Linked DNA regions of Microbaculum marinisediminis. The protein of the gene in region 1 interacts with the protein of each later gene in a pairwise test. Links are inferred from orthologs where the notes say so. Each region holds a gene or a part of one and is shown on either strand. Other genes may lie near its edges.

Region 1 (6,431 bases):
CTCCGGCAGGTCCGCCAGCTTTTCCGTGGCCCTGGTGAGCACGCGGTCGGTGTCCTCGAGCGTCGCGCCTTCGGGCAGGTCCACGACCACCTGCAGCTCCGACTTGTTGTCGAAGGGCAGCAGCTTCACGGTGACGGTCTTGTCGAAGAACAGGTACATCGCGCCCATCGTGGCGACGCCGACGACGAGCAGGAAGGTCCAGACGCGGAACCGCGTCTTCAAAAGCGGCCTGGCGACCGCGACATAGGCCCGACCGAGAACGCCGCCGTGAGCGGCTTCGTGCTCGGCGACATGCCCGCCCTCGCCGTGGCCGCCATGCTCCTTGCCGATCTTCATCATCAGCCAGGGCGTGACGATGACGGCGACGAAGAAGGAGAAGATCATCGCCGCGGACGCATTCGCCGGGATCGGGCTCATGTACGGCCCCATCAGGCCCGACACGAACAGCATCGGCAGGAGGGCCGCGACGACCGTCAGGGTCGCGACGATGGTCGGGTTGCCGACCTCCGCGACGGCATCGATCGCCGCCTCGCGCCGGCTTCGCCCGTCCTTCATCGCCCAGTGCCGAGCTATGTTCTCGATCACGACGATGGCGTCGTCGACGAGAATGCCGATCGAGAAGATCAGCGCGAACAGGCTGACGCGGTTGATCGTGTAGCCCATGAAATAGGAGGCGAAGAGCGTCAGCAGGATCGTCGTCGGAATGACGATCAGGACGACGACACCCTCGCGCCAGCCGATGGCGAAGGCGACCAGCACGACGATGGAGACGGTCGCCAATCCCAGGTGGAACAGGAGCTCGTTCGCCTTCTCGTTGGCGGTCTCGCCGTAGTCGCGGGTGATCAGGACGTCGAGGTCCTCCGGCACCAGCCGGTCGCGCATCAGCTCCAGGCGCTCGACCAGCCGCTCGCCGATCACCACGGCATTGGCGCCGGCGCGTTTGGAGATGGCGATGGAGACGGCCGGAACCGGCGTCATCGCGCCGTCCTCGCCGCGGCTCATGTGCCAGACGCGATGTTCCTCGGGGGCGGCATCGACCACCACATTGGCGACATCGCCGACATAGACCTTGCGCCCGTCGCGCGCGGTCATCTCCAGGAGCCCGATATCCGGCACGCCCTGAAGCGTCTGGCCGGCAACGACCGGCAGGCTGCGGTCGGTGTCGCGCACGGTGCCGGCGAGGAACGACCGGTTTGCCTCGGTCACCTTGCCGATGAGCTGCTCCAGGGTGATGCCGTAGAGCGCCATCCGCTCCGGATCCGGCTCGATGCGGATCTGGTCGTCGCGGCCGCCGACGATATAGGTCAGGCCGACATCCTCGACCTTGGCGAGTTCGACCAGCAGGTCGCGGGCGATGTAGTACAGGCCGTTGTCGGTCCAGCGATCGGCCGCGTCCGGCTTGGGTGCCAGGGTGACGACCACGATGGCCACGTCGTCGATGCCGCGACCGACGATCAGCGGCTCGGGAATGCCGATGGGGATGCGGTCCATATTGGCGCGCACCTTTTCGTGCACGCGCAGGATGGCGTCATCGGGATCGGTGCCGACGAAGAAACGGGCGGTGACAGTGACGCGGTCGTCCTGGGTCTGGGAATAGACGTGCTCGACGCCGTTGATGCCCTTGACGATGGTCTCGAGCGGCTCGGTGACGAGCTTGACGGCATCATCGGCCTGCAGACCGTCGGCGGAGACGTGAATGTCGACCAGCGGAACGCTGATCTGCGGTTCTTCCTCGCGCGGCAGCGAGACCAGCGCAACCAGGCCGAGCGCCAGCGCGGAGATCAGCAGCAGCGGCGTCAGCGGCGAAGAAATGAAGGCCCGCGTCAGCGAGCCGGAGATGCCGGGCTTCATGGGCGCACCAGACGGTCGCCGGCCTTAAGGCCGCCGAGCACCTCGACCATCGGCTCGCCGTCGGCGACTGTCTGCCCGAGCTGTACCACCACGTCGAGCGGCGTCCCGTCGGGCGCGGAGACCCGGACGTAGTCGAGGCCGTATCGCTTGAAGACAAAGCTCTGTGGGATGACGTAGGTGTCGCGTTCGCCCGCCGCGATCCGCACCAGGGCGCGCTCGCCGACGAAATAGCCGCCGAGCCCCGAGACTTCGGCATCGGCGACGACGCTGCCAGCTTCCAGGCGCGGATAGACGGTGACGATTTTGCCCTTCCCCACGGCACCGCCGGCCTCGCCCATCCCGCGCTTGCCGATCAGGATCTCGTCGCCGAGCTCGATATGGCGGGCGTGGCGCTCCGGAACCTTGAGACGGAGGATATAGCGGTCCGACGCGATTTCGGCGATGGCCTCGCCGGGGAGAACGACGGTACCGATGGTCACGGGGACGGCCAGGACCCGGCCGGCGCCGGGCGCCTCGACCGCGCCTTCGGCGATCTGCTGCTCTGCGATCAGCTTTTCGGCCTGCGCGGTCTGGAGCTGGTTGCGGGCGACGTCGGCGGCGGTCTGCAGCTGGTCGAGCCGCGCCTGGGCGACGATTCCGCGCTCCTTCAGTTCCGTGCCGCGCTTGAGCTCGGTCTCGGCGTTGGAGAGCGCCGCCTGCAGGCCGCGAATGCTGGCCTCAAGCCCCTGGATACGGAGCGCCAGCTTGTCGTCGACGATGGTCGCGATCTTCTGGCCGGCGGTCACCGCGTCGCCCTCGCCCACCGTCAATTCGGTGACGGTCCCGCCGATCCGGGCACGGGCGGGCACGACGTCTGCGCTCTGAACCGTCGCGAAGACGGCCTTGAAATCTTCGACCGTTTGCGGCTCGACGACATACTCGCTTTCGGCGGCGCGCAGCAGCGACGACGGCATGGCCAGGGCGCCCGCCAGGGCCGACGCCAGAAGGAAACTCGAAACTGTGATGGGCTTGCAGCCTAACGTCATGACCATTTCTCCCCGGTCCGCGTCGCAGATATACCTATATATTCAGAAATTGGAATATGAAAAGTGGTGATCGGCGGCGCGCCCCTCAAGGGGCAGACGCGGAGAGATTAACGCAAAAATGCCGCCGGAGTGAACGACTCCGGCGGCATTCGGGCTGAAAGCATGGGTAGATTCGGGGAAATCCGAATCTAGAACGGAATTTCGTCGTCCATATCGCTGGACGGGCCACGGCCGCCGCCGCCCTGCATCGGGCCGCTGGAGCCGAAATCGCCGCCGCCACCCGACGATTCGTAGTCTGATCCGCCGCCACCACCACCGCCGCCGCGGGCGTCGAGCATCGTCAGGGCCGAATTGAAGCCCTGCAGGACGACTTCGGTCGAATAGCGGTCCTGACCCGACTGGTCCTGCCACTTCCGGGTCTGGAGCTGGCCTTCGATATAGACCTTCGAGCCCTTGCGCAGATACTGCTCGGCGATCTTGCAGAGACCTTCGTTGAAGATCACCACGCGATGCCATTCGGTGCGCTCCCGGCGCTCGCCGCTGTTACGGTCCCGCCAGGTCTCGGTCGTGGCGACGCGCAGATTGGCAATCGGACGGCCGTCCTGGGTGCGGCGGATTTCCGGATCGGCGCCGAGATTGCCGACGAGGATGACTTTGTTGACGCTTCCCGACATCACCTGACCTTTCGTTTCGGTTTTCGCCGCAGACACTATCCGCCCGGCCCCGGCCCGTCGCCCCATGCGACGGTTTTCCACAGGTGCTGCGACGGTTGGGCAGGTCCAACGCGGCGCCGCGCTACGTATATCCTGTTGGACGGAACAGCATGTTCCTATATTGTTCTCTTTTCGAACGCAATCCCGCGATTCTCCGGGTTCAAGGCGGCCGATGACCGAAATCCGCACCGAAAGACTGGTATTGCGTCCCTATCGCGCCGACGAAGCCGACCTGCTCGGCCTTCTGCTGCGCGACCGGCGGGTCGTGTTCTGGCAGACCGAACGTGTCACAGAGCGCGATGTCGCGGGCGTCCTGACGCGCAGCCTCGCGCTACGCCCGCGCGGGCTCGGCTGGTTCGCCGCCTTCCGGCACGACGACGGACGGTTCGTCGGCAACGCGATCCTGCAGCCGCTCGACGGCACCGAGGAAATCGAGATCGGCTATCACCTCGTTCCCGAGGCCTGGGGCAAGGGTTATGCGCGCGAGGCGGCGGCCGCCGTTCTCGACTACGGGTTCCAGGCGCTGAGGCTGCCGCGCATCGTCGCGGTGGTGCTGCCTGAGAACGCGCGCTCCCAAAGGGTTCTTGAACGGCTCGGCCTGCCCTATATTGAGGACCGGATCCACGCCGGTCACCTCCATCGTTACCACGCCTTGTCGCGCGCCGATTATCTGGCCGGACACGAAAATGTCGCCGAACCGTCGGAGACCTGAGGCACCATGCAGAAGAACATCTCCGTTTCCGGGGCGCGCGAGCACAATCTCAAGAACGTCTCCGTCGATATCCCGCGCGACGAACTGGTGGTGATCACCGGTCTGTCGGGCTCGGGCAAGTCGTCGCTCGCCTTCGACACGATCTATGCCGAGGGCCAGCGCCGCTACGTCGAGAGCCTGTCGGCCTATGCCCGCCAGTTCCTCGAGATGATGCAGAAGCCCGATGTCGACCACATCGAGGGCCTGTCGCCGGCGATCTCGATCGAGCAGAAGACGACCTCGCGCAATCCGCGCTCGACGGTCGGCACCGTCACCGAGATCTACGACTACCTGCGCCTCCTGTTCGCCCGCGTCGGCATTCCCTATTCGCCGGCGACCGGCCTGCCGATCGAAAGCCAGACGGTCAGCCAGATGGTCGACCGTGTGCTGGCGCTTCCCGAGGGCACCCGGCTCTACCTGCTGGCGCCGATCGTGCGCGGCCGCAAGGGCGAGTACCGCAAGGAACTCGCCGAATTGATGAAGCGCGGCTTCCAGCGGGTGAAGATCGACGGCGCCTTCCACGAGATCGCCGAGGCGCCGGCGCTCGACAAGAAGTTCAAGCACGACATCGACGTGGTCGTGGACCGCATCGTGGTGCGCGAGGACATGGCCTCGCGGCTGGCGGATTCGTTCGAGACCGCGCTGCAGCTCGCCGAGGGGCTGGCGGTCGCGGAGTTCGCCGACGAGACGGACGACAAGGGCGAGGCCAGGCGGCTGATCTTCTCCGAGAAGTTCGCCTGCCCGGTTTCCGGGTTCACCATCGCGGAGATCGAGCCGCGGCTGTTCTCGTTCAACAGCCCGCACGGCGCCTGCCCGGTCTGCGACGGCCTCGGCTCCGAGATGCGGGTCGATCCCGACATGGTGATCCCCGACCCGTCGCTGACCCTGAAGGCAGGGGCGGTCGGGCCCTGGGCGCGGTCGTCGTCGCCCTACTACCTGCAAACGCTGGAGGCGCTCGGCCGGCACTACAAGTTCAAGATGACCGTGCCGTGGGAAAAGCTTCCCAAGACGGCGCAGGACGCGATCCTGTACGGGTCGGGCGACGAGGAGATCAAGTTCACCTACGATGACGGCCTGCGCGCCTACGACACCAAGAAGAGCTTCGAGGGCGTGATCCCCAATCTCGAGCGGCGCTGGCGGGAGACGGAATCGTCCTGGTCGCGCGAGGAAATCGAGAAATTCATGGGTCAGACGCCCTGTTCGACCTGTGACGGCAACCGGCTGAAGCCGGAAGCGCTGGCAGTGAAGATCGCCGGCCTGCACATCGGCGACGTCGTCGCCATGTCGATCCGCAAGGCGAATGGCTGGTTCGAGACGCTGCCCGAGCACCTGAGCGAGAAGCAGAACGAGATCGCCACGCGCATCCTCAAGGAGATCCGCGAGCGCCTCGCCTTCCTCAACGATGTCGGCCTCGACTATCTGACGCTGTCCCGCTCCTCGGGAACGCTGTCGGGTGGGGAGAGCCAGCGCATCCGCCTCGCCTCGCAGATCGGCTCGGGCCTGACCGGCGTGCTCTATGTGCTCGACGAACCGTCGATCGGCCTGCACCAGCGCGACAACGAGCGTCTTCTCGGCACGCTGCGCCACCTGCGCGACCTCGGCAACACGGTGATCGTCGTCGAGCACGACGAGGATGCGATCCGTTCGGCCGACTACGTCATCGATGTCGGTCCCGGCGCCGGCGTGCACGGCGGCGAGATCGTCGCGAAGGGCACGCCGGAAGAGATCATGGCCAATCCGGCGAGCCTGACCGGAAAGTACCTGACCGGCTTCGAGCAGATCGAGGTGCCGGCGGAACGGCGCGAGATCTCCGGGCACCGGCGCATCCGGGTCGTCGGCGCGCGCGAGAACAACCTGAAGAACGTCACCGCCGAGATTCCGCTGGGCACCTTCTCCTGCGTCACCGGCGTCTCCGGCGGCGGCAAGTCGTCGCTCCTGATCGACACGCTCTACAAGGCGATCGCCCGGCGGCTGAACAATGCGCGCGAGCATCCCGGCGCGCACGACCGCATCGACGGCCTGGAGCATATCGACAAGATCATCGAGATCGACCAGTCGCCGATCGGCCGCACGCCGCGCTCGAACCCGGCC
Region 2 (6,431 bases), on another replicon or contig:
GAAACCTCGCCGCGATGCTGGGCGACCAGCTTGCGGAAGCCGCCGATCATTCCCGGCAGCGCGAACAGGCGCCGGTTCCTGGCCGTCAGCTTGACGAAATTCTCGGTGATACCGGTGATGCCGGCCTTCTCCAGGACGGCGCCCATGGCGCGGACCTGGTCCTCGGCGGAAAATACCGGGCTCATGACGAGGCGGGTGAGATCCTCGCTCTCGTCGATCATCTTACCGACCTGGTCGAGCTCGCCGGCCACTTTGTCGATGGCTTTCGCCTCGACGGCGAGTTCGAACAGCGCCGTGGCGTAGCGGCCCGCGACGCCGGATACGATCGAATCTTCTGCGTTCACGCGTCGTGCTCTCTGATGCGACCTGATTGATGGCGTTGCTAGCCCCCGTATGACCCGTCTCCGAGCCGTCGCGGCGACCGGCCACAGGCCTCTGGAAGTGGTGTCGCCCGGAAGCCGGGGCTTCGCTAGCACACCACACTTGCCCTTGCAACACGCCAACGACGTGACTCGGCCCCAATGTCGAAGTGGTCTACAGAAAGCTGACCGGATCGACGTCGATCGAGACCCGCAGCCCCCCCTTGGCCGTCGGCGCCCGGGCCAGCCATCGCCGCAGCCATCCCTGCAGGTCGAAGCCGCGCGGCGCCTTGACGAGCAGGCGGAAGCGGTGCCGCCCGCGCACCACCGCCAGCGGCGCCTCGGCCGGCCCCAGCACGCGGACCGCGTCCGCCCCCCGATATTCCGAACCATGGGCGTTGTCCGCTCTTGGTACGGCGCGCGCCAGCGCCCGCGCGTAGCCGGACGCCTCGGCGTGGGTGCGCCCTGAGACGACGATCGCCGCCAGCCGCCCGAACGGCGGCAGGCCGGAGCGCTCGCGCTGCTCCATCTCGCGGGCATAGAAGGCCTCGCGATCGCCCGAGATGATCGCCTGCATGACCGGATGGTCGGGGTCGAAGGTCTGGATCAGCCCGCGTCCGCCGTCCTTCTGCCGGCCGGCGCGTCCGGTGACCTGCTGCAGCAGCTGGAACGTGCGCTCGGCGGCGCGCGGATCGGCGGTTGCCAGCCCGATATCGGCGTCGATCACCCCGACCAGGGCGAGATGCGGGAAATTGTGCCCCTTGGCGACGAGCTGCGTGCCGATGATCAGGTCGACCTCGCCGCGCTCGATCATCGAGAACCGCATCCGCAGTTCCGAAATCGACTGCACCAGGTCGCTGGAGAGCATCAGGATGCGGATATCGGGGAAAAGATCGGCCGCCTCCTCGGCGATTCGCTCGATTCCCGGTCCGCAGGCGACCAGGCTGTCCTCGGCGTCGCAGTTCGGGCAGCGCTCGGGCCTGGCGATCGAATGGCCGCAATGGTGGCACGACAGCACCCGGCGGAAGCGGTGATCCACCAGCCAGGCCGAGCAGTTGGGGCATTCGAACCGGAACCCGCATTTGCGGCAGAGCGTCAGCGGCGCATAGCCGCGCCGGTTGAGAAACAGGAGCGCCTGTTCGCCGCCGGCGATCGTCTCCTTGATCGCGTCCACGAGCACCGGGCTCAGGAACCGGCCGGACGGGGCTCCGTCGGCGCGCATGTCGATCGCCTTGATGTCGGGCAGGCTGGCGCCGAATCGGTCGGGCAGCTTCACGTGGATGTAGCGGCCGCGCTCGGCGTTGGCCCGGGTCTCGATCGACGGCGTCGCCGACGACAGGATCACCGGAAAGCCGCCGATCATGCCGCGCACCACCGCCATGTCGCGGGCCGAGTAGATGACGCCCTCCTCCTGCTTGTAGGCGGGGTCGTGCTCCTCGTCGACGACGATCAGGCCGGGCTCGGCAAACGGCAGGAACAGCGCCGAGCGCGCGCCGACGACGGCGCGCACCTGGCCGTTCGCCACCCCTCGCCAGGTGCGCTCGCGCAGCCGCGGCGTCATGCCCGAGTGCCATTCGGCCGGGCGGGTTCCGAATCGCGCCTCGAAGCGGTCGAGGAACTGCGTGGTGAGCGAGATTTCCGGCACCAGCACCAGCACCTGCCGGCCGCGCCTCAGCGCCTCGGCGACGGCCTCGAAATACACCTCTGTCTTGCCCGCGCCGGTGACGCCTTCGACCAGCGCGACGGCGAAGGCATCCGCCGCCACGGCGTCGCGCAGGCGCGCGGCCGCGTCCGCCTGCCCGTCGCTCAGCACGGGGGGCGCGAAATCCGGATCGGGCGTGCCCACCACAGGCGCCGGCGGCAGCGCCACCCGCTCCAGCGTTCCCGCATCGACCAGCCCCTCGACCACCGAGGCGCCGACACCGGCGGCCTGCGCCAGCGCGCCCTTGTTCCAGGCGAGCCCGTCGGCGGCGATCTCGAGCACCCGCGTGCGCGCCGCCGTCATGCGTTCCGGTGCCGCGCCGGCCAGCCGCACCGCCATCACCGGCTTTTCCGGCCCGAAGGCGTCCGGCACCCGCAGCACCATGCGCAGCACCGTGCCGCGATGGCTGAGCGTGTAGTCGGCCAGCCAGTCGACGAACCGGCGCATCTCCTCGCCGATATGCCCGTCGAGCTTGTCCTCGACTGATCTGAGCTTCTTCGCCGGCACCGAATCCGGTGCCCCGTCCCAGACGACGGCGAGCACCGATCGCGGCCCCAGCGGCACGACAACGACGTCGCCCGGCGCCAGCGTCATCCCCGCCGGCACTGCATAGGTATAGGGCCGCTCGACCGCGACGGGGACGAGCACGGAGACGGTTGCCGGTTTCTCCAAAAGGTCGGTCATGCGAATCGCGGGACTGTCATCGGCCTCAAAGTACGCTAAACAGGGCGCCAGTCAGCCGGTTGCCGGAACACAGTCGCCGGAACACAGTCAAGGTAGTCCCATGAAATTCTTCGTCGACACCGCCGATATCAACGAGATCCGCTCCCTCGCCGACACCGGCCTGCTCGACGGCGTCACCACCAATCCCTCGCTGGTCGCCAAGGCAGGCCGGCCGTTCCGCGAGGCTGTCGCCGAGATCTGCGGCATCGTCGAGGGGCCGGTGTCCGCCGAGGTCACCGCCACCGACGTCGACGGCATGGTCGCCGAGGGCAGGAGCCTGGCCGAGATCGCCGACAACGTCACGGTCAAGGTGCCGTTGACCATGGACGGACTCAAGGCCTGCCGCGCGCTGACCCAGGCCGGCATTATGGTCAACGTGACCCTGTGCTTCTCGGCCAATCAGGCGCTGCTCGCCGCCAAGGCCGGCGCCACCTTCGTCTCGCCCTTCATCGGCCGTCTCGACGATATCGGCCTCGACGGCGTCGAGCTGATCGCCGAGATCCGCGCGATCTACGACAATTACGGGTTCGAGACCGAGCTGCTCGCCGCTTCCATCCGTACGGTGAACCACGTCAGGGACTGCGCGCTCGCCGGCGCCGACGTCGCCACCATCCCGCCCGCGATCATCCGCCAGCTCGTGGCGCACCCGCTGACCGACAAGGGCCTCGCCGCCTTCCTGTCCGATTGGGCGAAGACCGGCGAGAAGATCCTCTAGGGCCCCCGAAACGGCCCGCCCGAAAGGCCCGCCCGGATATTTTTACCCGGGCACAATTGACACGGTAATTTTACCGGGGTAAATCCCTGCGGATATCACCACCGCAGGGATCCCCCGATCATGACCACCGAAAACCGCTGTATCGCCTTCAACGGCCCGACACGCGTTTCCGCCGGCGCGCGCATCGATGTCGCGCTCGCGGTGAAGCAGGCGATCGATTGCGACGAGACGGCGCAGATCCTGATCTTCGACGAAACCACGAGCAGGCCGGTCGAGTTCGACCTGCGCGGCACGCTCGACGATGTCCGCCAGCGCCTGGTCGACGCCGTCGATGAAACCGCCCGACCGGACACCCCCGGGCCCGAAACCGCCCGACCCGCCACCGCCAGCCCCGAAACAGACGATCGTCCCAAACGCCCGGGCCGGCCGAAGCTCGGCGTCGTCGGCCGCGAGGTCACGCTCCTGCCGCGCCATTGGGCGTGGCTGAACGCCCAGCCCGGCGGCGCTTCGGTCGCCCTGCGCAAGCTGGTCGAGAAAGCCCGGCAGGCGAACGACCGGACCGACCGCCAACGCATGAGCCGCGACTCGTGCTATCGCTTCATGAGCGCGATGGCCGGCAACCTTCCGAATTTCGAGGAGGCCTCGCGGGCGCTTTTCGCCGGTGACCGCGACAAGTTCGACGAAATGGTCGACTTCTGGCCGGGCGACATCCGCGAGCACGCCCATGCGCTGGCCGAAAAGGCATTCTGAACGGGACACGACCCATGATCCTCGAGCACGCCATCCTGAACGTGAAGCCGGGTCAGGCCGACGCCTTCGAGGCGGCGATGCGCGAGGCGCTGCCGTTGATCTCCGCCAGCGACGGTTTCCGGGGGCTCGAGGTGCGCCGCTGCATCGAGTCCCCGGATCGCTACGTGCTGCTGGTCAGATGGGACAGCGTCGAAGCCCATGATCCGGGATTTCGCGGCTCCGACCGCTATCCGCGCTGGAAGGCGCTGCTGCACCGCTTCTACGATCCGTTTCCGGTCGTGGAGCACTACGGCGCGCCCGTCGCCATGGCCTGAACGAGTCGCCACGGCCTAAACGAAAGGTTAACGCGGCGCGCGCAAGACTGGCTTCGAACCCCGTACGAGGAAGGTCGCCCGCACGATGCCACCCGGACGCCAGGCACGGACACGCGAAGACGCCGCACCGGTGATCGGCCCGCTGCTGGCGGCCGCCGACCTGCGGGCGAGCGCCGAGGCCTGGCTCACCAGCCTGGCGACCGAACGCCGCCTGTCGGACAAGACGGTGGAGGCCTACGGCCGCGACCTCCGCCAGTTTCTCACCTTCCTGCGGGACCATCTCGGCGATCCGCCCGCCGCCGCCGATTTCGCCGATCTCAGGCCGACCGATATCCGCGCCTGGCTCGCCGCGCGTCGCGGCGACGGGCTCGCCGGTCCCTCGCTGTCGCGGGCGCTCGCCGCGATCCGCTCGTTCACGCGGTTCCTGGAAAAGACCACCGGCACCAGGACGACGGCGCTCACCGTCGTGCGCGGGCCGAAGAAGCGCCACGCCCTGCCGAAACCCTTGTCGCGCGACGCGGCGCTGCGCGTCATCGATGCCGAGGAGATCGATACCGGCGCGGCCGAACCCTGGATCGCCGCCCGCGACGCCGCCGTCTTCGCCCTGCTCTATGGCTGCGGCCTGCGCATTTCCGAGGCGCTTGGCCTCACCCGGTCGGAGGCGCCGGCGCCGGACACCGCGCTGCGCATCACCGGCAAGGGCGGCAAGACCCGGCTCGTACCGGTGCTGCCCGCGGTGGCCGAGGCGATCGCCGACTACCTGCGCCTGTGCCCCTACGCCTTGGCCGCGGACGGCCCGCTGTTCGTCGGTGCCCGCGGCGGCCCGCTCAACCCGCGCCTCATCCAGCGTGCGATGGCGCGGCTGCGCGGCGCGCTCGGCCTGCCCGACAGCGCCACGCCGCACGCGCTGCGCCATTCCTTCGCCACCCATCTGCTGATGAATGGTGGCGACCTGCGCGCCATCCAGGAACTGCTCGGCCACGCCAGCCTGTCGACGACGCAGGTCTATACGGAAATCGACGAAAACCGCCTGCTGGAGGCCTATCACGCCGCCCATCCGCGCGCCTGACCGGACCGATCGCCGCCAAGATAACGCGTTCGTGAGCGGCCGCGCTCTTGCCGCCCCCGCGAACGGTGCTAGCCTTTCGGGTGCGACGATTCATCCTGACGTCGTTCCTTGAGAGGAGACTTCGCATGACAAGCAAACTCCTCGCAGGTCTCGCCGCGGTTGCGCTGACCATGTCGGCGGGCGCCGCGTTCGCGGATTGCTCGGCCGGTCACACGGCCGCCAAGCAGACCCCGGTGAAGACCGCGCAGATCAGCACCCCGACGCAGACCTCCACGACCCAGCCCGCGCAGGACTAGGGAGCGGCGAATACGTCTGTGTAGGAATTTGGCCCGGGCCCGCGGCCCGGGTTCTTTTTTGCGGGTTTGGCGCATAGATCGCGCCACGCACCCTCTCTCCGCACCGTCGGCGCCGCCCCGTTAGCGGAGCTTCGCCAGCACGAAGATCGCCTGTTCGCCGAAGAGGTTGAGCGTCCGCAGCGAGGCCCCCTCGGAAAGGCGGTCGCCCTTCGATCCGAGCGCGATCACCTTCTCGATGGTGACGCCCATGTCGTCGGCGAGCGCGCAGAAATCGCGGATCGTGCAGAAATGGATGTTGGGCGTCGCGTACCAGCTCACCGGCAGGTGCTCGGTGATCGGCATGCGGCCGCGCGTCAGCAGCTGCCAGCGCATCCGCCAGTGGCCGAAATTCGGGAACGACACGATGCCGCGCCGGCCGATGCGCAGGATGTGCTCGAGCACGCCGCGCGGGTCGCGGGTGGCCTGGATGGTCTGGCTCAGCACCACGTAGTCGAAGGCGTTGT

What was found.
Region 2: the proteins of MUB46_RS19485 (region 1) and MUB46_RS11105 interact in binary tests that used the Escherichia coli proteins (3 or more experiments, as listed by UniProt). The link is inferred for Microbaculum marinisediminis from one-to-one orthologs.

The regions. Positions count from the first base shown.
Region 1 is NZ_JALIDZ010000010.1:40,607-47,037, reverse strand. Bases 1,808-4,802 are described here. They hold MUB46_RS19485 (single-stranded DNA-binding protein), read right to left. Parts: upstream 3,551-4,802; coding sequence 3,065-3,550; downstream 1,808-3,064. Other genes in these bases: uvrA (excinuclease ABC subunit UvrA), read left to right, coding at 4,308-4,802; MUB46_RS19480 (GNAT family N-acetyltransferase), read left to right, coding at 3,762-4,301; MUB46_RS19490 (efflux RND transporter periplasmic adaptor subunit), read right to left, coding at 1,848-2,876; MUB46_RS19495 (efflux RND transporter permease subunit), read right to left, coding at 1,808-1,851. In the rest of the region: more of MUB46_RS19495, read right to left, coding at 1-1,807; more of uvrA, read left to right, coding at 4,803-6,431. UniProt on the Escherichia coli protein: Plays an important role in DNA replication, recombination and repair. Binds to ssDNA and to an array of partner proteins to recruit them to their sites of action during DNA metabolism. Acts as a sliding platform that migrates on DNA via reptation.
Region 2 is NZ_JALIDZ010000004.1:464,738-471,168, reverse strand. What follows is about bases 141-3,135. They hold MUB46_RS11105 (primosomal protein N'), read right to left. Parts: upstream 2,746-3,135; coding sequence 535-2,745; downstream 141-534. Other genes in these bases: fsa (fructose-6-phosphate aldolase), read left to right, coding at 2,846-3,135; MUB46_RS11110 (F0F1 ATP synthase subunit delta), read right to left, coding at 141-344. In the rest of the region: more of MUB46_RS11110, read right to left, coding at 1-140; more of fsa, read left to right, coding at 3,136-3,499; MUB46_RS11095 (DUF2239 family protein), read left to right, coding at 3,620-4,249; MUB46_RS11090 (antibiotic biosynthesis monooxygenase family protein), read left to right, coding at 4,264-4,563; MUB46_RS11085 (tyrosine recombinase XerC), read left to right, coding at 4,649-5,632; MUB46_RS11080 (hypothetical protein), read left to right, coding at 5,758-5,928; methionine biosynthesis protein MetW, read right to left, coding at 6,049-6,431.